One region of the Paenibacillus sp. JT22N1 genome, then DNA from elsewhere that is predicted to be linked to it. Evidence: riboswitches for the same ligand, from Rfam matches in the RefSeq annotation. Region 1 holds a riboswitch; each other region holds the start of a gene.
The links. A riboswitch is a leader RNA that binds a small molecule or an ion and turns the genes downstream of it on or off. The one in region 1 is predicted to bind cyclic di-GMP.
Positions count from the first base shown of each region.

Region 2: linked by a shared signal. The riboswitch ahead of AC58UU_RS31835 (pyridoxal phosphate-dependent decarboxylase family protein) and the one ahead of AC58UU_RS05205 (response regulator) in region 1 are both predicted to bind cyclic di-GMP.
Region 3: linked by a shared signal. The riboswitch ahead of AC58UU_RS01610 (hypothetical protein) and the one ahead of AC58UU_RS05205 (response regulator) in region 1 are both predicted to bind cyclic di-GMP.

Region 1 is NZ_JCAUAW010000002.1:345,200-352,249, reverse strand. Features, by position in the region: gene rpiB (ribose 5-phosphate isomerase B) at 1-170, shown strand, start outside; gene rbsK (ribokinase) at 197-1,150, shown strand; gene AC58UU_RS05220 (ABC transporter substrate-binding protein) at 1,140-2,459, shown strand; gene AC58UU_RS05215 (carbohydrate ABC transporter permease) at 2,529-3,425, shown strand; gene AC58UU_RS05210 (carbohydrate ABC transporter permease) at 3,437-4,276, shown strand; gene AC58UU_RS05205 (response regulator) at 4,731-5,093, opposite strand; cyclic di-GMP riboswitch class I at 5,224-5,312, opposite strand; gene AC58UU_RS05200 (hypothetical protein) at 5,646-5,993, shown strand; gene AC58UU_RS05195 (ABC transporter substrate-binding protein) at 6,241-7,050, shown strand, end outside.
Region 2 is NZ_JCAUAW010000022.1:54,808-61,857, reverse strand. Features, by position in the region: gene AC58UU_RS31860 (NAD-dependent malic enzyme) at 1-607, shown strand, start outside; gene AC58UU_RS31855 (HPr family phosphocarrier protein) at 604-846, shown strand; gene AC58UU_RS31850 (YrzA family protein) at 1,335-1,541, opposite strand; gene AC58UU_RS31845 (ABC transporter ATP-binding protein) at 1,726-3,480, shown strand; gene AC58UU_RS31840 (ABC transporter ATP-binding protein) at 3,464-5,266, shown strand; cyclic di-GMP riboswitch class I at 5,615-5,700, shown strand; gene AC58UU_RS31835 (pyridoxal phosphate-dependent decarboxylase family protein) at 5,796-7,050, shown strand, end outside.
Region 3 is NZ_JCAUAW010000001.1:346,592-353,641, forward strand. Features, by position in the region: gene AC58UU_RS01590 (esterase-like activity of phytase family protein) at 1-962, shown strand, start outside; gene AC58UU_RS01595 (TIGR01777 family oxidoreductase) at 1,017-1,901, opposite strand; gene AC58UU_RS01600 (UCP032817 domain-containing protein) at 2,013-3,008, shown strand; gene AC58UU_RS01605 (MDR family MFS transporter) at 3,242-4,465, shown strand; cyclic di-GMP riboswitch class I at 4,577-4,671, shown strand; gene AC58UU_RS01610 (hypothetical protein) at 4,774-5,079, shown strand; gene AC58UU_RS01615 (exopolyphosphatase) at 5,216-6,130, shown strand; gene gloA2 (SMU1112c/YaeR family gloxylase I-like metalloprotein) at 6,206-6,601, shown strand; gene AC58UU_RS01625 (hypothetical protein) at 6,591-6,719, shown strand; gene AC58UU_RS01630 (THUMP domain-containing class I SAM-dependent RNA methyltransferase) at 6,792-7,050, opposite strand, start outside.

The DNA of each region.
Region 1 (7,050 bases):
ATGTTATGTGTGTAGGCGCACAAATTATCGGGCCTGTAATTGTAGTGGAACTGCTCCAAAGCTTCTTGAAAGCGGAATTCAGCACGGCAGAGGAGTTCCGTAGAAGAGTTGAAAAATTGCACGAGATGGAGCGCCAGTATACACCGCTGAATCCAGTGGTGTCCGAGTAAAGATGCTGAATTCACTGGAGGTTAATATGGCGCAACCAGCAAGAATTGTTGTTGTCGGAAGTCTGAATATGGATTTGGTCGTCGTGGCGCCACGGATAGCTCTTGAAGGAGAGACAATCCTAGGCGGGCAGTTTTCCACCATGCCTGGTGGAAAGGGCGCCAACCAGGCGGTGGCCGCCAGTCGGCTTGGCGCAAAGGTGCACATGGTTGGCTGTGTGGGTGATGATGGATTTGGTCAAGAACTGCTCGCGCATTTAAACCATGAGAAAATAGAGACAGATTATGTTTCAACGCTTGCTGGCATATCGAGCGGAGTGGCCATGATTACGGTTAATGAATCCGGAGAAAATAGCATCGTTGTCTCTTCGGGTGCCAATGCCCGGATGACACCTGATCATGTTCGACAAGCGGAGTCGGTCATTAGCGCATCTGATCTACTCTTAATTCAATTGGAAATTCCAATGGAGACCGTAGAAGAAGCCGTTACAATTGCGAACCGCCATCAGGTTCCGGTAATACTGAATCCTGCTCCTGCGAACCAACTATCGGAAGCACTTCTGAAGCAAGTGGATATCCTGACTCCGAATGAAACGGAAGGCAAGCTTATCCTTACCGGACGGGCGGACGGTGATGCCAGTGTTGAAGAAATCATTTCAACGCTTATCGATAAGGGTGTCAAATGTGTCGTCATGACCCTTGGCGGCGATGGGGCTGCTTACTCCGCAGATGGAACCATTCAACATTTGAAAGCGCATAAAATGGAAGTCGTGGATACCACAGGGGCTGGCGATTCATTTAATGCAGGGCTTGGCGTCTATCTCGCCGAAGGCGGTTCACTTGAAGAAGCGGTACAATTTGCTCAAAAAGTAGCAGCACTGTCAGTTACAAAGTTGGGTGCTCAACCAGCGATGCCAAACAGAATTGAAGTGGAAAACTTTCACAATAAACGATCCAATGGAGGAGAAGTTTATGAATCATAAAACAATTATTTATTCCATCATGTCCATCATGTTGGTTTTGGGAGTTTCCGCTTGCAGTACGAAAGAAACGAATAATGGGGCATCGACTACGCCCGCCGCAACTGCTGCACCTGCTGCAGGGGAGAAAGTAGATCTTCGCGTAGCATGGTGGGGAGGTCAAGCCCGTCATGACAAGATGAATAAACTATTCGATCTGTTCGAACAAAAACATCCGAACATCAAGGTTTCGCGTGAATTTACAACAGAGAATCAATATGCAGAGAAATTCACGACGCAAGCGGCGGGTGGCAATGCGCCTGATGTCATACAAACGAGCAGCTTCTTCCAGTTCGATTTTGTGACACGAAATATGATGCTTGATTTGACCCCGCTTGTTTCATCAGGGGCCTTGAATACGAAGGATTTCGATCCAATCGATGTAGGCGGCGGTAAAGTTAACGACAAGCTGTATGCGATTAGTCTTGGACACAATATCACGGGTGTTCTCTATAATACAGCCATGTTCAAAAAAGCGGGATTGGAACAGCCCAAAAATAATTGGTCTTGGGACGACTACGTCGCTTCAGCGAAAACCGTGCAAAAATCATTAGGCAGTGATGCATGGGCGACTGAGGACGAAGGTGGCGTGTATCGGGGGCTAGAGCTATTCGCCCAACAAAGAGGCAAATCCGTGTTCAAAGAGAAGGGTCTTGGCATCGAGAAGCAGGATCTGACGGATTGGTTCACCTTTTGGGATAAGATGCGTAAAGACGGTTTAACCCCGCCTCCAGCGATTCAAGCTGAACAAGGCGATAAAACGCAGGAACAGTCGATGCTTGCGCGTGGCAAGGTGGCTATGATCAGCAAAAGCTCCAATCAGCTTAAGATCTATCAGGGCAGCGCCAAAGACGAGCTTGGCATCGTAAGTTATCCGATGGATCCGAAAGGCGATAAAAAGATTCCGCTGATCGTAGCATCGCTCGGAATTACTGCGAAAACCAAACATCCAAAGGAATCGGCTATGCTCATCGATTTCGTCGCTAATGATCCAGAAGCGGCTCAAATTTTTCTAGGTGAGCATGGTCCGCAAGCTTCCAAGAAAATGCAAGAAGTGATTAAACCATTACTCGGCGCTCCAGAAGGAAAGGAATACGCATTTGTAAATGACATGCTGTCTTCCACGAAACCATATCCAACGATGCCGGGCGGCAGTACATCTGTGCAGAAGCTGCTGCTTTCCAACAATGAAGCGATCGCATTCGGCAAAAAAACCATTCCGCAGGCAGTAGACGAATTTTTTGCACAAGCGAATCAAATTCTGAACCGATAAGTCATTTACTAAGGGCAGGGGCTCAAGAAGCAAATCTGGAGCCCTTGTTCACACAGAGGAGTTCATGTCATGTCGACATTATTGAACCGCAAACGATTGTTATGGATCATCCCATACCTTTTCCTAGCGCCCTGGCTGATTGGTCTGTTGTTGTTCAGCACCATTCCGATTCTCAGCTCATTGTACCTTTCCTTTACGAATTATAATTTTGTAAACAGTCCTAACTGGATTGGATTAAAAAACTATGTAACCATGTTCACCTCGGATCCTCAATACTTGCAAGCAATGAAGGTTACGTTTACCTACGTTCTCATTGCTGTTCCACTGGAGTTAGCCTTTGCTCTCTTTCTGGCGCTGATGTTAAACAAAGGGATTCGGGGGCTAGGCATTTACCGTGCCATTTATTATGTGCCATCGTTAATTGGTGGAAGCGTAGCCATTGCAATTTTATGGCAGCAGGTGTTTGGAGAGCACGGCATTGTTAATCAAGTGCTTGGAACTATCGGAATCGATATGCCGAGTTGGGTGGGAACTCCTGACTATGCCATCTGGTCGATTATTTTGCTAAAGGTTTGGCAGTTTGGTTCACCGATGGTCATCTTCCTAGCTGGACTCAAGCAAATTCCGCAGGATTACTACGAAGCATCATCACTGGACGGTGCTGGCAAATGGAAGCAATTTCTCCATGTCACCCTGCCGATTCTGTCTCCGATTGTTTTGTTTAACGCGATCATGCAGATTATCAGTTCGTTTCAGGCGTTCACACCCGCTTATATTATCAGTAACGGTACAGGCGGACCTGTGAATTCTACCCTATTTTATACGCTTTATTTGTACCAGAACGGTTTTGGCAACTTTCAGATGGGCTATGCTTCTGCTATGGCCTGGGTACTGCTCATTGTCATTGCTTGTTTTACAGGGTTGGTCTTTTTGACATCAAAAAAATGGGTTCATTATGGGGATTAGGGGGTGAGGGGATGGCAATGAAGGTTCAAGTTCATAAATTACTGCTTCACGCACTTATTATCGCAGGTATCGTACTCATGATGTACCCCGTATTATGGATGATCATCAGTTCGTTTAAACCAACGGAAACGATTTTGACGGATAACAGTCTTATACCGAAAAATTTGACGCTCATGAACTATTTTAAAGGGTGGAAAGGTACATCGGGAACAACGTTTAGCACGTTTTATTTGAATTCGCTGCTCATGGTCGGGTTGGCTGTAATTGGTAACATCGTATCTTGCTCGTTAACGGCTTATGCATTCGCAAGATTGGAGTTTAAAGGGAAAAAAATCATGTTTGCCTTAATGCTAATGACAATGATGATTCCAATGCATGTGCTTATTGTTCCGCAGTACATCGTTTTCAATAAATTGGAATGGGTAAACACCATTCTGCCGATCGTCGTACCGAAATTTTTTGCAGTAGAAGGATTCTTTATTTACTTAACTGTTCAATTTATACGAACGTTACCGCGCGAGCTAGATAAAGCAGCAACTGTCGACGGATGTGGTCCAATCACCATCTATACTCGGATTATTCTGCCTTTGACGACTCCAGCCATTGTAACTACAACGATTTTCACATTTATTTGGACATGGAATGACTTCTTTAGCCAGCTTCTTTACCTTAGTGGCGTGAAAAAATATACCGTAACACTTGCGCTTCGCATGTTTACCGATGCTGGCGGTGAGGCAGCTCTCGGGTCGCTATTCGCCATGTCGGTGGTTTCCATTATTCCGGTATTTTTAATCTTCTTGTTCTTTCAGCGTTATATTGTTGAAGGTATAGCGACGTCCGGAATTAAATAAGTAAGGGGCTGTCCCCATAAGTGAAAATTAGCTTTGGGGCATAGAAAAAAATGAGATGGCAAGGTTCTTGCTTTCTCATTTTTTGTTTTCTGTCGAATGCAATGGAATGTCACCCGAACTATTGTTTTTAGGAAGCATCTGCTCGCGGAGCTGGCGCTGTAAGCGCGGTAATCGCGCCTATTTGTTCGGGGGCACCTGATTAAGCGCGTTTTCCGAGCTTAATCAGCACGGAAGCGCGGGACGGTTCTGGTGAGAAGTCGATTTTCGGCTTCAGACACTTTCGACAAGTTTAACCTAGCTTATTATTCTCTATTTAATATCCTAGTAAAACAAATCAGCTATATGTGGATCGAAATGTAAACTTATATTATTAGCTCTGAAAAAATAGATCTCCTAATGTAGAGGTCCAAAAAGTGGAATGGCGAGGCATTCAGGTGAAGAGCTTAGTGGGCATTCACGTATTCAGTACCTTTTTTACAGCTTCAGCTACCCTGTCTTTATCAAAAGGCTTCACAATAAAATCTCTAGCGCCAAGGGTAATAGCTTCAATAACAAAGGATTGTTGCCCCATTGCGGATACCATAATGATTTTTGAATCGCTCTTATAACTTTTAATTTCCTTTAATGCCGTAATACCATCCATCTCGGGCATTGTAATATCCAACGTAATCATGTCAGGTGAATGCTGTAAAAACAGAGAGATGGCCTCAAGTCCATTCGATGCTTCGGCTACAATTTCATGCCCCAATTCTAAAAGGATATTCTTAATCATCAATCGCATAAAGATAGAATCATCTACAACCATTAGTCTCGCCATTTTAATTATCACCTTTCAGGGGGACTTTCTACCTAGCTTATTTACTGTTATTGATGGCTGCTATAATTCGTTACATAAGGAAAACTCCCCTTATAAGAAGAATAAGGGGAGTTGTGGATATGTCCCTTCCTTCGGTAACTGGCAAGCATAGCGAAGTATTTCGCCTTAGCTCCTTTAGCTTTGCGTCACTAATTTTCATTAGCTTTGCTCTTATCGTTTAGCAGAAGAATTACTATTCATTTATTAAATTATAGCACTCTTTTTACTAGGAATAAAGTACTAGTATTAAAGGTGTGCCTTAAGCAGCCCTTGATTGTGTTAACCAAGTTAGATTTATGCTGCCCGAGATTTTTTAACGTGTATTCGTCACTAATATCAAGCAATATTTGTAAGACATTCGGAAAATTGGATCATTTAGATGTGTTGTAAGTAAATAATGCCCTTTTTCAGTGAGAAAGACGAACGATTCTCTTGATTAATTCTGAAATCCTATGTATTATTAAGATAGATTTTAACGCATAAGGGTTGATAATTGATCTTGAAGGTGATTCCATGCCACAACTAGATTCTAATGAATACAAGAAGAAGCTGTGTCACCTCTATAACGAAATCTCCAAAGAGTTGTTCGGGTTTGGCACAACACTGCTGAAGGTTTCCATTGATCAAAACATTATTACTTTTCATGCCAAGCACCGCCGCTCACCACGTTCAACCGCATTAGAGGGCGAGGCGCCAACGCTCAAACACGAAGTCGATTTTTATATGTCCTCTATATACAAGAAGAGAATCCGGGACAGGCTGGAGCAAGAACTTGGCTTATCTATGGATGCGGTATTAAGGGACTATGACCCGCCGACGCAATGGGCAATAACGAACATTATTCTTAAACAAACCGAATAGTTTAGTCGGGCGGTGTTCTCTTTTGATTTATCTTAAGAGGAAACCACATGTATACCAATAGATGTCACTTTACATTGTTTACAATGAAGAGTGCTCTTGATTAGAAGCTTCTTTCTATCAAGGGTACTTTTCTTTTTTTTGTATAGCTGGATATATATCTGGGGTCTTGAAGAATACTAGTAAAAATTTAACAGGGGATTCACGCATTAAAATCATACATGATAAAACTTGGGAGGACGATGAAATGATGAGACAAAAAATGGTTCGTGGTTTAATTTCTTTATCTGTAGTAGGACTAGCCTTAACAGGTTGCGGCACAGCGCCTGCGAAGGATCAGGGCAATACAAGTGGAGCTACAACAGCACCCACAGCAGCTGCAACGGCGGCATCCAAAGGGGAACCTACAACATTAATCATTTCCACCTGGGGTTTTGCGGATGATTTCTTTAAGAAAGAAGTGTACGCGCCGTTTGAGAAAGAGCATAATGCTAAGATCGTTCTAGAAATAGGCAATAACGCAGAACGTTTGAACAAAGTGAAACAAGGCAGCTCGAGTGTGGATCTCATTTATTTATCTGACTATTATGCACAACAAGGCATTGAAGCTGGACTGTTCGATAAGATCGACCGCAGTCGTATTCCGAATTTGAAAGACATCTATGATTTGGCCAAGGCGCCTCTAGGCGAAGATTACGGCCCTGCCTACACAGTAGGTCGACTAGGCATTGCCTACAATCCGAAAGCAACCACCAAAGAGATCAAGTCATGGAGTGACCTCTGGAGTCCAGAGCTTTCCAAGAAGCTGACACTTCCTAACATCACAGCAACAACAGGCCCAATGGTCTTGGATGCAGCATCTGTGGTCGCTGGTAGCACGACGTTTAATGAGGATCAAGCTTTCGCAAAAGTTAAGGAACTGAACAAAGGTGTCGTTAAATACTACGGCCAAACTTCCGAATTCGTTAACATGTTCTCGCAAGGGGAAATTGCTGCTGGACCTATCATGGAAATGTATGTGAAGGATTTGAAAGCGGCTGTGCCAGAAACGAAGTTCGTC
Region 2 (7,050 bases), on a different contig from region 1:
TTCTAAAATTCTACTCGCAGCAGGTGTCAAGGAATTGATCGGAGTTGATCGAGAAGGGGCTTTGGTGAGCAGCACTTCGTATAGCAATCCCATGTGGAACTGGTACGCGGAACGAACCAACCCAAATCGACTTACGGGTTCCTTGCACGAAATTATTGAAGGTGCCGATGTATTTATCGGCTTATCCTCCGGGGGTGTGCTAAAGCGAGTCGATGTTGAACGGATGTCGCCGCATCCCATTGTATTCGTGATGGCGAATCCGACACCGGAGATTCATCCGGATGAAATTGAAGACATTGCAGGCGTAATAGCGACTGGAAGGTCTGATTTCCCGAATCAGATTAATAATGTCCTATGCTTCCCAGGCATATTTCGAGCTGCATTAGATTGCCAGGCTACAACAATTAATGAGGAAATGAAGCTAGCTGCTTCCGCGGCCATCGCCTCAGTTGTAGCTCCGCAAGAATTGAACAAACTGTACATTATTCCGAGTGTTTTCAATCAAGAGGTAGTTAGACGTATTCGAACAGGGGTCATTGAAGCAGCAATAAGAACCGGAGTGGCTCGGAGAATGCCGCGTGAATTCAGGTCAGGGGGAGCTATATGAGTGGACTGGATACAAGAGCGATTGTAGAAATCAATCAGTTGGCTAATCAATTTCAATCGAGCATTGTTATCAAAGTGGGCAAGCGTTTTATCGATGTCAAAAGTATTCTTGGTCTAAGCATTACGCTTTTCAGCAACGAGGTGTATCACTTAGAAATTCATGGCCCCGACGAAGCTAAGGCTAAGCTTGCAATGGAGCAACTATTTATCAAACATGGGCTTCCGCTAAGCGAAGTTTAATCGTGAATGGAGGTTGCCACTAAAGGAGGCACTAAGTGCAACACTAAGTGGCAATACAAAGTGCAACACCCAAGTGTAGCACCAAGCGCAACACCAAGTGAGGAAATCCCGAAATTTAAGCAAAAAAACCTTCGACACCACTATTAAAGTGGATCTGAAGGTTTTTTTTACGCAATATTACTTACATTAGAGGGGATTTGGAACACAAGTTGTACGCGTACAACAATTTCCTTAATTTCTTCTTGGTAAACGGAAGATGTTGTATGTTGTGCAACAATTATGCCTTCATTCCTGCTTTAGAGCTACTTTGGGCTGGAAAACACTCTAGTCCAGAGTCAGTGATAATCGTTTATCTAGTCATATAATGCATGTTTTGAGTTTTGGGAAGAAGTCTTAAAGTTTCAAAAGGAACTACGATGCGCTATTTATCGAAAATACGTGCGCCCAGAGTCCGATAGACCTGAGGCTTAGCCCCAGGCTATTTTTAATTACTTCACCTTAAAATGCACAACTGCGCTGTACAGCATTTTACCCGCGTTCGGGTCGAACACAATGTGATGCTGAATCGCGAAGACGTCCAGCAGTAAAGCTTTGTTGTTATCGATTTGCTCGTTGATTTGCCGTTCCAGCGTTTTCATATCATAAGCTTGAAAAAACTCGATTTTATTATCTATGCGGTCCAAAATAAAGTCCATGATCTTACTCCTCCCTAAGCTAAGTTGTAAAGTTAAGACAACTTCTCTTATTATAACGTCAATATCTGATATAGGAAGTACATCTGATTAGGCGTATACTGTAAGGGGATACATGACCGCATGTTCAGATGGATCGGGAATACCTCATTTGCTAGACAAACTTGTAGTAGGAAGTGATGTCGTTTTGAAGTCTACACGGTTATTGGTTGATTTCTTCAAAGAGAAATGGCCGTTGTACGCTGTAGCCGCATTGTCCATTTCTTTAGGTAACATTGTTCACTCGTATTACCCCAAGCTGCTAGGCATGTTTACAGACCAGCTGCAGCAAGGACTTTTGAACAAAACGCTAATTGTTGACTACAGTCTAAAGCTGCTGATGATTGGCGTTACATTCGGTGTTTTAGCAGCCATTGGTCAGTACATGATCATGCGTAACGGAAGACGCTTCGAGTTTGTTTCAAGAAACCGCTTGTTTAACCATTTCACACAGTTGGGCGCAACATTTTACTCGAAGAACGGCGTTGGTAAGCTGCTGAGTTATGTGATGAATGACGTAACTGTCATTCGAGAATCGATATCCATGGGGATTAACCACGTGGTAAACTCCGCGATTTTGATCACGGCTGTCATTCTAATGATGCTGTTCAGTTCGATCCCGCTTTATCTAATTATCATCTGTATTTTGCCCTTATTGCTCATTCCTGTTCTAACCGTTCGATTTCAGCCTATTATTAAAAAGCATTCTTTACAGGTACAAGAAGCATTAGGCAAAATGACGGAGTCGGCCGAGGAGCAATTCGGAGGCATACGGGTAGCCAAGAAATTTGCGGTGGAACCGATTATGGTTCGTAGATTCAGCGATACGGTAGATCGGATTCGCGACAACCAATTGAGATTGGTTCGGCTATCTTCCTTATTTGAAGCACTTATTCCGTTTCTGGGCGCAATATCGCTGATCATCGCGATTGCTTTTGGGGGCTATTTGACCATTCAAGGGCGGATTACGATTGGCCATTTCGTTGAATTAACGCTATACATACGGATGATGGTAAACCCTTTACAGCAAATTGGTCGCGTCATTAATGCCATGCAGCGCTCTCGAGCTTCGCTTGAACGAATGAATGAACTGCTCGATTTGAAATCCGAAATTGTGCAAAACGAGCTTGCGCAAATATCCGACCTCGATCACGAGGGAATTCGGATTGAACACTTGTCTTTTGCCTATCCAGATGACGAAGACGAAGTGCTTCATGACATAACGTTAACGATTGAACCTGGTAAATCTATTGGCATTATCGGGAAAACAGGCAGTGGTAAATCGACCTTGGTGAAGCTAATGCTTAGAATATACGACCCACCGGAGGGAACGGTATGGATCGGGGATACGGATATTCGCGATGTGACATTAGAAAGCCTGAGAAATCAAATCGCTTATGTTCCGCAAGAGGGGTTCTTGTTTAGCACGACCATCCGCGATAACATCGCCTTTTATAAAAGAGAATCACCCTTAGAACAGGTTGAGCGTGCTGCCAAGAAAGCACAAATCCTCTCCAGCATTACGTCATTTCCTGAAAAGTTTGAGACGAAGCTGGGTGAGCGCGGTGTCACCTTATCGGGTGGGCAGCGTCAACGAACAAGCTTAGCCAGAGGGATCATTAAGGATTCTCCTTTAATGATTCTAGATGATAGTGTAAGCGCTGTAGACTCTGTGACGGAGAGGCACATCATTGATACGATCCGCAAAGAGCGATTGAACAAAACGACCATTTGGATCGCACATCGAATCTCCGCGTTGAAGCATACGGATGAGATTATCGTACTTCACGAAGGCAGGATTGTGCAGCGCGGCACGCACGAAGAGCTAATTGCACAAGAAGGCTTGTACGCCGAGCTTCATGCGATACAAGAGGGAGGTAGCGACGATGCCCAAACGGAGTAACAAAAGCAATGAGGAGCGGCAGAAGACGCGATCTTCCTTTCGTTCTTTATCCGGTTATGCCAAACCGCATAGGTTTACTTTTGCTGCTGTTTTATTTTGCGCGTTACTTGGGATAGCAGCCGATTTGTTTCAGCCGTATCTGGTTAAGATCGCGATTGATGATAATTTGATGATTGGGAAAAATGACTATCGCTCCCTGCTGCTCATTTGCTTATTCTATGCAGGTCTATCTATCAGCAGTCTATTCTTCAGTTATCTGCAGAACAATTTATTGCAGTTTGCCGGCCAAAGCATCGTCGCTAAAATACGCAAGGATTTGTTCGAGCACATCTTTAAGCAGTCGATGTCTTATTATGACCGGACGCCAAGCGGCAGCCTGATTACGCATGTTTCTAGTGACACGGAAACGCTGAATCAGTTTTTTACACAGGTTCTTCTTAGTTTGGTACGCGATGGCATGACACTCGTATTCATCATCGTGCTGATGTATCATCTGGACCCACAGCTAACGATGTACAGCATGATCGTGATCCCTATCATTGTGATTATAGCGGTTAGCTTTCGCAGATATATGCGCAAAACCTATCAGCTCTCGAGGACGCAGCTGTCTCAAATGGTTGCTTTTGCCGCTGAGAATTTATCTGGGATGCATCTCATTCAAGCTTTTCATCAAGAGAAGGAACAGATGAATCGCTTCACTGAGCGGAATCTTGGGTATTTTCGAGCTAATTTGAGAGAAATTCGTACCAATGTTTTGTTCAATCGTTCCTTTGATATTTTGGGTAATTTATCGGTGGCCTTTATTACTTGGATTGGCGGTATTGCCGTTTTCGATAAAACGATTGAATTCGGTGTATTGTATGCTTTTATAACTTATATCCGGCAGTTTTTTCAACCGATTAATAACATTACTCAGCAGTGGAATACCCTTCAATCTACGACGGTGTCTGTAAATCGAATTTGGAATATCTTCTCCATTCAACCGGAAGTTAAGGATAAGGAAGGCGTGTTGTCACCCTCGTTATCCGACGTGAAGGGGGACATTCATTTCAATCATGTTCATTTCGGTTATTTGAAGGATACGGCTGTTATTGAGGATCTAGAGCTTCATATTGAACCCGGCGAAATGATCGGTATCGTGGGGACGACGGGTGCTGGTAAAAGCTCGCTGATTAGTCTGCTTTGCCGCTTTTATGATGTACAGGAGGGAAGTATCCGCATTGATGGCACGGATCTTCGAGATATCCCGCAGGCCGTGCTACATCGTATGGTTGGACTCGTACAGCAGGAACCGTACTTATACGCAGGCAGCATTTTGGACAATGTCCGGATGTTCGATGAAACCATAACACGTGAGGAAGTGATAGAGGCATGCCGGATGGTTGGGGCAGACAATCTCATTTCACGAATGAAGGATGGTTATGAGACACGCATATCCGAGAGAGGAAGCGGGCTTTCCGCAGGCGAGAGACAACTGATCTCGTTCGCAAGAATTATCGTATTCCAGCCGAAAGTACTGATTCTAGATGAAGCTACAGCGAATTTGGATTCACAAACGGAGCAGTTGATTCAATCCGCGCTGCAGGTTGTAGCCGAGGGAAGAACGACACTTGTTATCGCGCATCGCATCTCGACTATTATGCATGCCAACCGCATCATTGTGATGAGTCAGGGGAAAATTGTTGAAGAAGGGAACCACGTTCAATTACTTGCGCTCCGTGGCTATTACGAGCAATTATATCTGCATTCACAGGGGAATATGGATGCTGCACAAACCATTTCATAGTATGAATGCGCCCAACTGAGGGTGTAAAAATTAGCTTTGTCGGACTCCTAGTCAGGAAGTCGTGACGAAGCTTTTTTTATGCGTGATAAAAGTCCTAGAAGGATGCCTAAAGTTTCTATCGTTTTATTGCATAAATTGATTGGTATAAATGTTTAGTAAAGAGATATCTGATCCTATTTTACCATCGGTCAGAGAAAATGTTAAAAAAGCAATTTAGTTACAATATAATTACTTAACAAACAATAATGGAAAATTGTGTTGTTTATTTTAGTTTACTATACTATACTAATGTATAAAATTGTAAAGTTTGCTGTCGATTATTGTCGAACATGGGAATTTTCACCTACAACTTTATAATGGCAAACCTATTGAAAAATAGGGACGCAAAGCTAGAGGGACTACATCCAACAAGGATATGTCAGCCAGTTGCATTGTAGCAATTGGTGGAATAGGGGCATTTATGCCCATGTTTCTCCTTTTTTTTTGTGAACATTTTCTTAACGCAATTCTATCGATAGGAGAGAAATTAATGAGAGAGAAAAGACTAACGAATGTACAGCAATTATTCCCTAGTGAGGATGGCAACCAACAAACGCGTCAAACGGTTTTGCGACTCATTGAACAATTAGTAACTGGAGTGGATGATCTTAAAAACCCGGACGGCGTCAATCTCAAGGGCGAGAAAAACCGAACAGGGACTTTCTATAACAATCTTATTCGAGATAGCTCCATTCCTATTGGCAGCGTCCCCCTAGAGGAAGTTAATACAGAGCTATTGAAATTGCTGCATGATCATCCTTATCATACGAAATATTTTTTAACGAATATTTTGCCGATGGCAAGCATCCCGGGGATTATGGGCATGATCGCGGCATTTTTGGTTAATGGCAACAATTTATGGGATGTATACGGCCCAGCCGGAGCTGAAGCTGAAGTAAGAGTCATCAGCATGATGTCCAAATTAATAGGCTATGATGCGCTGAAAAGCGGCGGGTATACGACATGGGGCGGACAAGGAGCTGTATTCTCAGGTCTCAGGATAGCGATCGCGAAATTCGTTCCGGACGCATTGCAAAAAGGTGTTCCCGACAACTTGTATGCTTTTTGTTCCGAAGCCGCTCACTACAGCTTGTTTAAATCTATGGAGGCATCGGGCATAGGGAGCGATAGATTGATCAGAGTTCGCACGAATGCTGACAGCTCCATGGATGTGAATGATCTGAGAGTTAAAATGGAAGAAGTGATCGCACGAGGCGGAATCCCGATTTACATTGTAGCTACGACAGGAACAACGGATGCCATGGGGATTGACGATTTGGAACAAATTTATGCTGTGTCTAACAAGGCAGCCGTTCATCATGGGTTGCTTAGACCTCATATTCATGCAGACTCTGCTTTAGGTGCATTCTTTGCTTTCTTTAATGACTATGATTTCACCGCCAATCCACTGGAATTAAAGAAAGATGTCACTCAGGCTTTAATTTCTATCCAAAGCAAGATGAGGCATTTGCATTTGGCCGACTCGCTTTGCTTCGATTTTCAAAAGCTAGGGCAAACCCCTTACCTGACAAGCCTATTTCTGGTCAAGGATGCCGCCGATTTAAGACTTATGGATCTGCATCCGGATGAAACCCCCTATGTCGGACATCGGGGATACGGACAGTATCATACTGGGTATACGTTGGAGTGCTCGCGCATGGCAAGCTCCATCAGTATATACAGCGCTCTGCTTGCATTCGGCATTCAAGGGTATCAGCAATTGCTAGCTCAGTTCGTTGAGGTTA
Region 3 (7,050 bases), on a different contig from region 1:
CACTCCTCGATGGTAAAATCGATAAACTAAGCAATAGTAAATACATAACAGGACTACCGAATTTACTTGGAACTGATGAAGTGCCTTACGATGAGAAAGGTGTAACGAAGCTGGGTTATGATCCCGATGGTCTAGATACGGAAGGCATCGCGTACAGTCCTTCTGATGATACATTCTGGATTTCAGATGAGTATCGCCCATCCATTCTTCAAGTGAAACGTGATGGCACGATACTAGGGCGTTACGTCCCAAAAGGCGCTAAAGACAAGCTCGTTCAAGCCGGTGCTCAAACGCCAATTTTTGATACACTGCCTGAGGTATACAATACGCGTATTTCCAACCGTGGATTCGAAGGTGTGACTATTTCCCCAGACGGCAAATTCTTGTACACGTCCATTCAAAGTCCTATGGCAAATCCGGATAAGAAAACAGGGGAATCTTCCAGAAATCTGCGTATCCTCAAAATGGATCTAGCCACGAAACAAATCGTGGGTGAGTATGTTTATGTGGCTGAGCAAGCTGGCATGTTCGTCAAAGTGAATCAAAAAGATATCGTGATCAGTGATCTCTCCGCACTATCCAGTGATGTGCTGCTCGTTGATGAGCGTGATAAGAATGCTGGTGCTGACGCACAGCTGAAACGAATTTACAAATCGGATTTCTCTAAGGCTACGAATATTTTAGGAAAAGATACAAGCAAAAACCTGGAAAGCCTTTCCGTTCAGCAGCTCAAAGACCAAGGTATTCAACCAGTTAGTAAAGAATTGATTGTGGATATTGCTAAACTAGGATACCCATATGAGAAGATTGAAGGCTTGACGGTTGTTGACAAAAATACAATTGCGATTGTAAACGACAATGACTTCGGCATTAGCTATGATGATAAAGGCGTATTAACACTAACAAGCGCGCCAACTCAATTACAACTTATTCAAGTTTCAGACGACTTATCCACGAAATAAATTAAACGAAAACCCAGCTCATCGAGGCGCACTCGGTGGTCTGGGTTTTATTATTTAAACAATATCAGTGAGGGCTTTGTCTACGAAAGAATACTTAAACGTAAAACCATGCTCTAATAATGCGCGAGGGAGCACCTTCTGACCTTCCAAAAGCAGCGTAGATAACTCACCGAAAACCATTTTTAAAATAAAAGCAGGAAGCGGGAATAGATTAGGTCTTCGCATCGCTTTCGCTAATGCCCGTCCAAACTCCCTATTGGTGACCGGATTTGGAGCTGTCGCATTAACAGGGCCGATAATGGCTTCGTTCTGAATGCAAAAATCAATAAGCCTCACCATATCATCGATGTGAATCCAGGAGAGCCATTGCTTACCGTTGCCTATGGGACCGCCAACACCAAGCTTATAAGGCAATGCCATTTTTGGGAACGCGCCTTCCTTGCCATCTAGAACAAGTCCAACGCGGACTTTTACGATGCGTGTTCCCTGTATCTGATCAGCCGCGCCTTCCCACTGTTCGACTACCTTCGATAAGAAATCGACAGGGCGGTGCGGACTTCTTTCGTCAAAGGTTTCGGTTTCTGAGGTACCGTAAACGGACATTCCTGAAGCATTAACAACGACTTTCGGTTTCACTTCCATGCGTGCTACAAGCTGAGCCACTTGCTCAGCCGCTTTTAGACGAGACCCAACGATTCGTTCTTTGGCTGCAGCTGTCCAACGCTGATTAATCGACTCCCCAGCTAAATTTACTATGGCATCCAGTCCTGCGAAGGCACTCGAATCCGTCTTTAGTTGATCCCAAGTGACGGTGCGTACATGCTCGACAACAGCTCTGGGTGAACGTGAAATATTGATGACTTCATGACCTTGCTGCTGCAAATGAACTATCAATCGTTTGCCAATAAACCCGCTGCCACCGGTTACTGCTATTTTCATCTTTCAGCACCTCCATTCTATTATTATAGAGCCTAAATACAATGTTTTCCAACCGACGTTATTCTTCTCTTTACATTACTGTGTTATATTGGAAATAGGGAGGGATGCCATATGTTCCGTTTTTTATTCCGAAAATCACCCAAACCGTCCAAGAGAAGTCGTGTAGGGATATCCAAACCGGACTTTCGAGCTTCAGAACTACCCCAAGGGCTTGGTTTGCTAGAAGGTGTTCCGTTAGAACGTATCGTTACTAAGCTGAATAGTGCACTTCCACTAGATTATGTAGAAAGACTCCAATATCGCGTAAAAGCTGGGAATCCTTCCATGTCCGATGACGAGTTTGCTTGTAAATGGTTTGAATTAAAACGATTTTTCCTGATGAATCTCATCTTAAAAAGAACTCCGATGTTTAGCAGCGAAATCGATGAAATTTGGCATGAGATGCTGATGTTTACGAGAGAATATCAGCGGTTCGGGGATCAATTCGCTGGTGGTGTTATTCATCATTCACCTGAACGTGAACCGAAGCAAATGCCGGGTGAACGTGCATGGTTCGATTGGGTATATGCGCACTTGTTCGAGTTCGCTCCAACGAGTTCGCGTTGCTGGAACGGATTTTTCCGCAATCCGCTGGATGAGCAGCGAACAGATTTGCTTCGCAAAGCCAATGAAGAAGAAATCGCCGAGCAATGGTTCGATATGGAGCAGGCGAAGCGATATCCAGAAGTTGCAGAGGCGATCCGCATACTAATCACGCAGGCGATTAACGAAGCCAGACATTCAGCGAACAGCCGCAGGTTTGAGGATACAGGCTGGAAGGATTCATTAACAAACCCGAACAACATGGTGTATATGGCAGGAGCTATGATGTTCTTCTCCATTCAGGATAATGATAACTATACAAGCGGGATAGACTCTCAGTGGCCTCTGAATGAACAGAATCCAAAAGATAAGCATAGTAACTGTTCTTCCTCAGGTTGTGGGGGTTCTGGAGGCAGTAGTGATAGTTCTGGAGATCAAGGCGGTGGCGGAAGCAGTTGCAGCTCCGGCTCAGGGTCTTCTTGCTCGTCAGGGTCGAGCTGCGGATCTGGTTGCGGCAGCAGTTAACATAAGCCGTGGAAGCAGCATTCCATTCAGGAATCGCATGACCTCGACTTGGCTTCATGTGGGGAAAGCGACGAATGGACACAATGAACATAATAGACACGCTCTTTTGCACTCTCCGTCGGAGAGTGTTTTTTATTTTGGAGACACATATCGTCATTTTTCGTGTATAATTGGAATTCGGTGTCGATTTCTTGACCTGCGGTAAATTAAACAGCGATAGGAGTCATCTCAAATTGAATCGATTACGTGGTTTTCTAAATTCTTATCATCCCATTGTACATACGTTAATTCTTGGAACCGTTATGGCTAGAGCTGCGTCCTCCATGAGTTTGCCTTTTCTAGCGATTTATTTAGCCAGACATACGTCGATGAGTGCGGTGATGATCGGAATTGTCATTGGAATGGGTTCTTTGGCTGGGACCGTAGGCGGTTTTATAGGGGGCACCTTATCGGACCGATTCGGAAGGCGCATTATTATGCTAGCAGCTCTTTTCGGCTGGGCGTTCGTCTTCTTAGGCTTCGGCATGGTTAAATTACCAATCCTGTTTATGCTGCTCAATATGCTTAACGGCTTGTGCCGATCCTTTTATGAGCCCGTATCGCAGGCGTTGATGGCAGACCTCACAGAACCTGCGAAGCGACTTAAAGTATTTTCGATGCGGTATATGGCTATTAATCTTGGTGTTGCAGTCGGACCACTTTTGGGTGCCTTTTTCGCTACGATGAACGGTGCGCTGCCTTTTCTCATCACAGGAATCATTTATTTTATTTATGCGGTCACCCTTTACACACTGCTCATCGCTTTTGGCATCAAGAAAATAGAGGGTGAGAAGAAATCTTCAGTTACCTTTGGTTCTGCTGTGCGAGTGATTCGCAGTGATATGACTTTTCGCTTGTATATCCTAGGTGGCATTATTGGTGCTATCGGATACTCCCAGGTGATGGTGACACTTTCGCAATATTTGGAGCAGAGTTTTGTCGATGGCGTGAAAATGTTTGCGATCTTGATGAGTGTGAATGCGATTGTGGTCATTGCCATGCAGATTCCACTTACGCGTTTAGCCGAAAAGTACACGCCAGTCGTTGCAATTGTAATTGGCAACCTAATGTTTGCGTTAGGGGATGTCGGCTTTGCATTTTCTCACTCGCTGGTATGGCTAATTATTTCGATGGGTATTTTCACCCTTGGCGAGATTCTCAATTACCCCGCTGCCAATATGTTGATTGACAAATTAGCTCCCGAGCATATGCGTGGCACGTATTTTGGCGCTCAAACATTAACGAACATTGGCCACTTTATTGGACCTTGGGTAGGTGGGTTCTTGCTCGTTTCTTATGGTGGAAATACGTTGTATGTTCTTATGGCTGTTCTTACGATTGCGGGATCCATTTTCTATTGGAAAGGCACAAATCGTCAAATGTTGCTGAAAAATACGTCGAAAAAAGAAATTTTTTGAAAAATAATGCAAAATTAGTTCTTAGGAACTATTCGATTTCAAAACGACTTCCCGTATCCTTGAGAGTGTACATATTTATTACTCTTTGCTCTCCAGATATGTAGCAAGACATCTCGACAAAGGCAAAACTGGCGAAAGCCAGTGACGCAAAGCTAAAGGGGCTTCCTTGTCCTGCAAACCGGACTCGCAGCCAGCCAGCCGCCGAACGATTGGGTATCAACATCAGAACCCCTCCGATCGGTTCACTATGGTGGGGTTTTTCTCTGTCATAACAAATTAATGTGAAAATAAAAGGAGGATCCAGCAGCATGCAATCAGAAGGAATACTACAAGAAGAACAAAAAGTGACTTCGCTATGTGGTAATCATGTTGCCCGTTTGGTGCCTTCCTCGGATGGACCAAAGCTCATGATTAATCGGGAAGTATACGCGTTAAATGAAGCTTGTTGGGATGTTGAAATGTTTCATGGGAGAAACAATAGCATCTTGATTTTCTACTGGAAGGGCGAGGTTAAGCTTTCTGTAAAAATGCCGCCGATGTCGCAAATTGAAGCATTTTTGACAAGACTTTATCAATGTTTATCTTCCAAATTAAGAACGGTACAGCCTATATAGGCGTACCGTTTTTTTTATTTCCAGCTGAAAGGGATTTACAAAGACAAAATGATTGTCACAAATTGACACGAGCTGATATAATGAATGTCGTAGGTTTTAGTAGTGCTTTGGAACTATTATTAGGGGGATACATAGCATGAGATTGATCACACGTTCGGATTTTGATGGCTTAGTATGCGCGATGCTTTTCAAAAAGTTAAACATGGTGGATGAAATGAAATTCGTCCATCCCAAAGATATGCAGGACGGTTTGGTTGAGGTTTCGGAAAACGACATTTTGGCCAATGTCCCTTATGTAGCGGGTTGTGGTTTGTGGTTCGATCATCATTCCAGTGAACTTGAGCGGATGGGCGAAAAGGTTGAATTCAAAGGGGAAACCCTAATCGCGCCAAGTGCGGCACGTGTTGTTTATGATTACTATGGAGGGCGTGAGACCTTCGGCGATATCGATGATATTATGCGTGGGGTGGATAAAGCGGATTCTGCACAGTTCAGCAAAGAAGATATTTTGAATCCAAGCGGATGGGATTTATTATCTTTTATCATGGATGCTCGAACGGGGTTAGGACGTTATCGCGACTATCGGATTAGTAATTATCAATTGATGGAAGATCTTGTGGAGCACTGTGCAACGATGTCCGTTCATGAGATTATGGAATTGCCGGATGTGAAAGAGCGTGTGGCGCGATATTTTGAATTAGATGCTTTATATCGTGATATGCTTCAAACCTATACGCGGACGGAAGGGAATGTTATTATTACCGACCTTCGTGATGTGGAAACCATCTATCCAGGGAACCGTTTCATGGTGTATGCCCTTTATCCGGAGCAAAATATCTCGATTTGGATCGTCGATGGCCGAAATAAACAAAACTGCGTCTTTGCTTGTGGTCACAGTATTGTGAATCGCTCGTCGAAAACGAATATTGGTAACTTGATGCTCCAAAATGGTGGAGGCGGTCATCATGCAGCTGGTACTTGCCAAGTTGAATATGTGCAAGCTGAGGAAGTTTTGAAGAAAATTGTTGAAACGATGAGAACAGACGGATAAAATAAGTGAAACGGACCTCAGGATGGGAGTTCCCGGAATGCGGTTTTTCAATAAATGGGGACAGGGGGGAATGGAGTGGAGTTAGAACAAATTCATCATGTGGCGATCATTAGCTCCAATTATGAGCGATCGAAACACTTCTATGTCGATTTACTTGGATTAACGGTCATACACGAGACGTATCGTGCAGAACGTGACTCCTATAAGTTGGATCTGCGCATCGGGAAGAGCGAGCAGCAGATCGAGTTGTTTTCATTTCCGAACCCTCCGCTGCGAGTTAACCAGCCTGAGGCAAGGGGTCTTAGGCATTTGGCTTTTGTCGTGCCGAATATGGAACAAAGCGTTAAAGAACTTGAGAGCAAGGGGATTGCGGTAGAACCGGTGCGGATTGATCCTATTACTGGTGATCAATATACTTTTTTTGCAGATCCGGATGGGCTGCCCTTGGAGTTGGTGGAACATGCGAAATGATCGCGAAGAAAGGACAGAACAGGAGCCGAAGCTGCGGTTTGCCAAAGGCTGCCTATGGAGCATTCTTGTGTCCATTCCCATATGGGCATTATTGATTTGGTTTTTGTTTATTAAATAAAATCCCTCACTAGCTTGGTCTGACCGCTGCATGCATGCAGTTCGGTCGGATGAGCCATGAGGGATTTTTATTTCACTTGTCCGTTTGTCTGCGCGGGGGCAATGGTCCAAGATACTGGAACAGGTTACACTCGATTCGTCCATTAAATAGTTTGCGCTTCTTATCCGCGCGGCGATTCATATAGTGCTCGAGCTGTGTGCTCGGGCTTAAGATGAACATGCTCCATGAAGGCATGGGAGCTGTGAGTGCACCGAGCTGGCGCAGCGCCACCTCTACATCCTGCGCTTCACCAAGCCGCTCTCCATAGGGTGGGTTGGTGATCAAGCAGCCG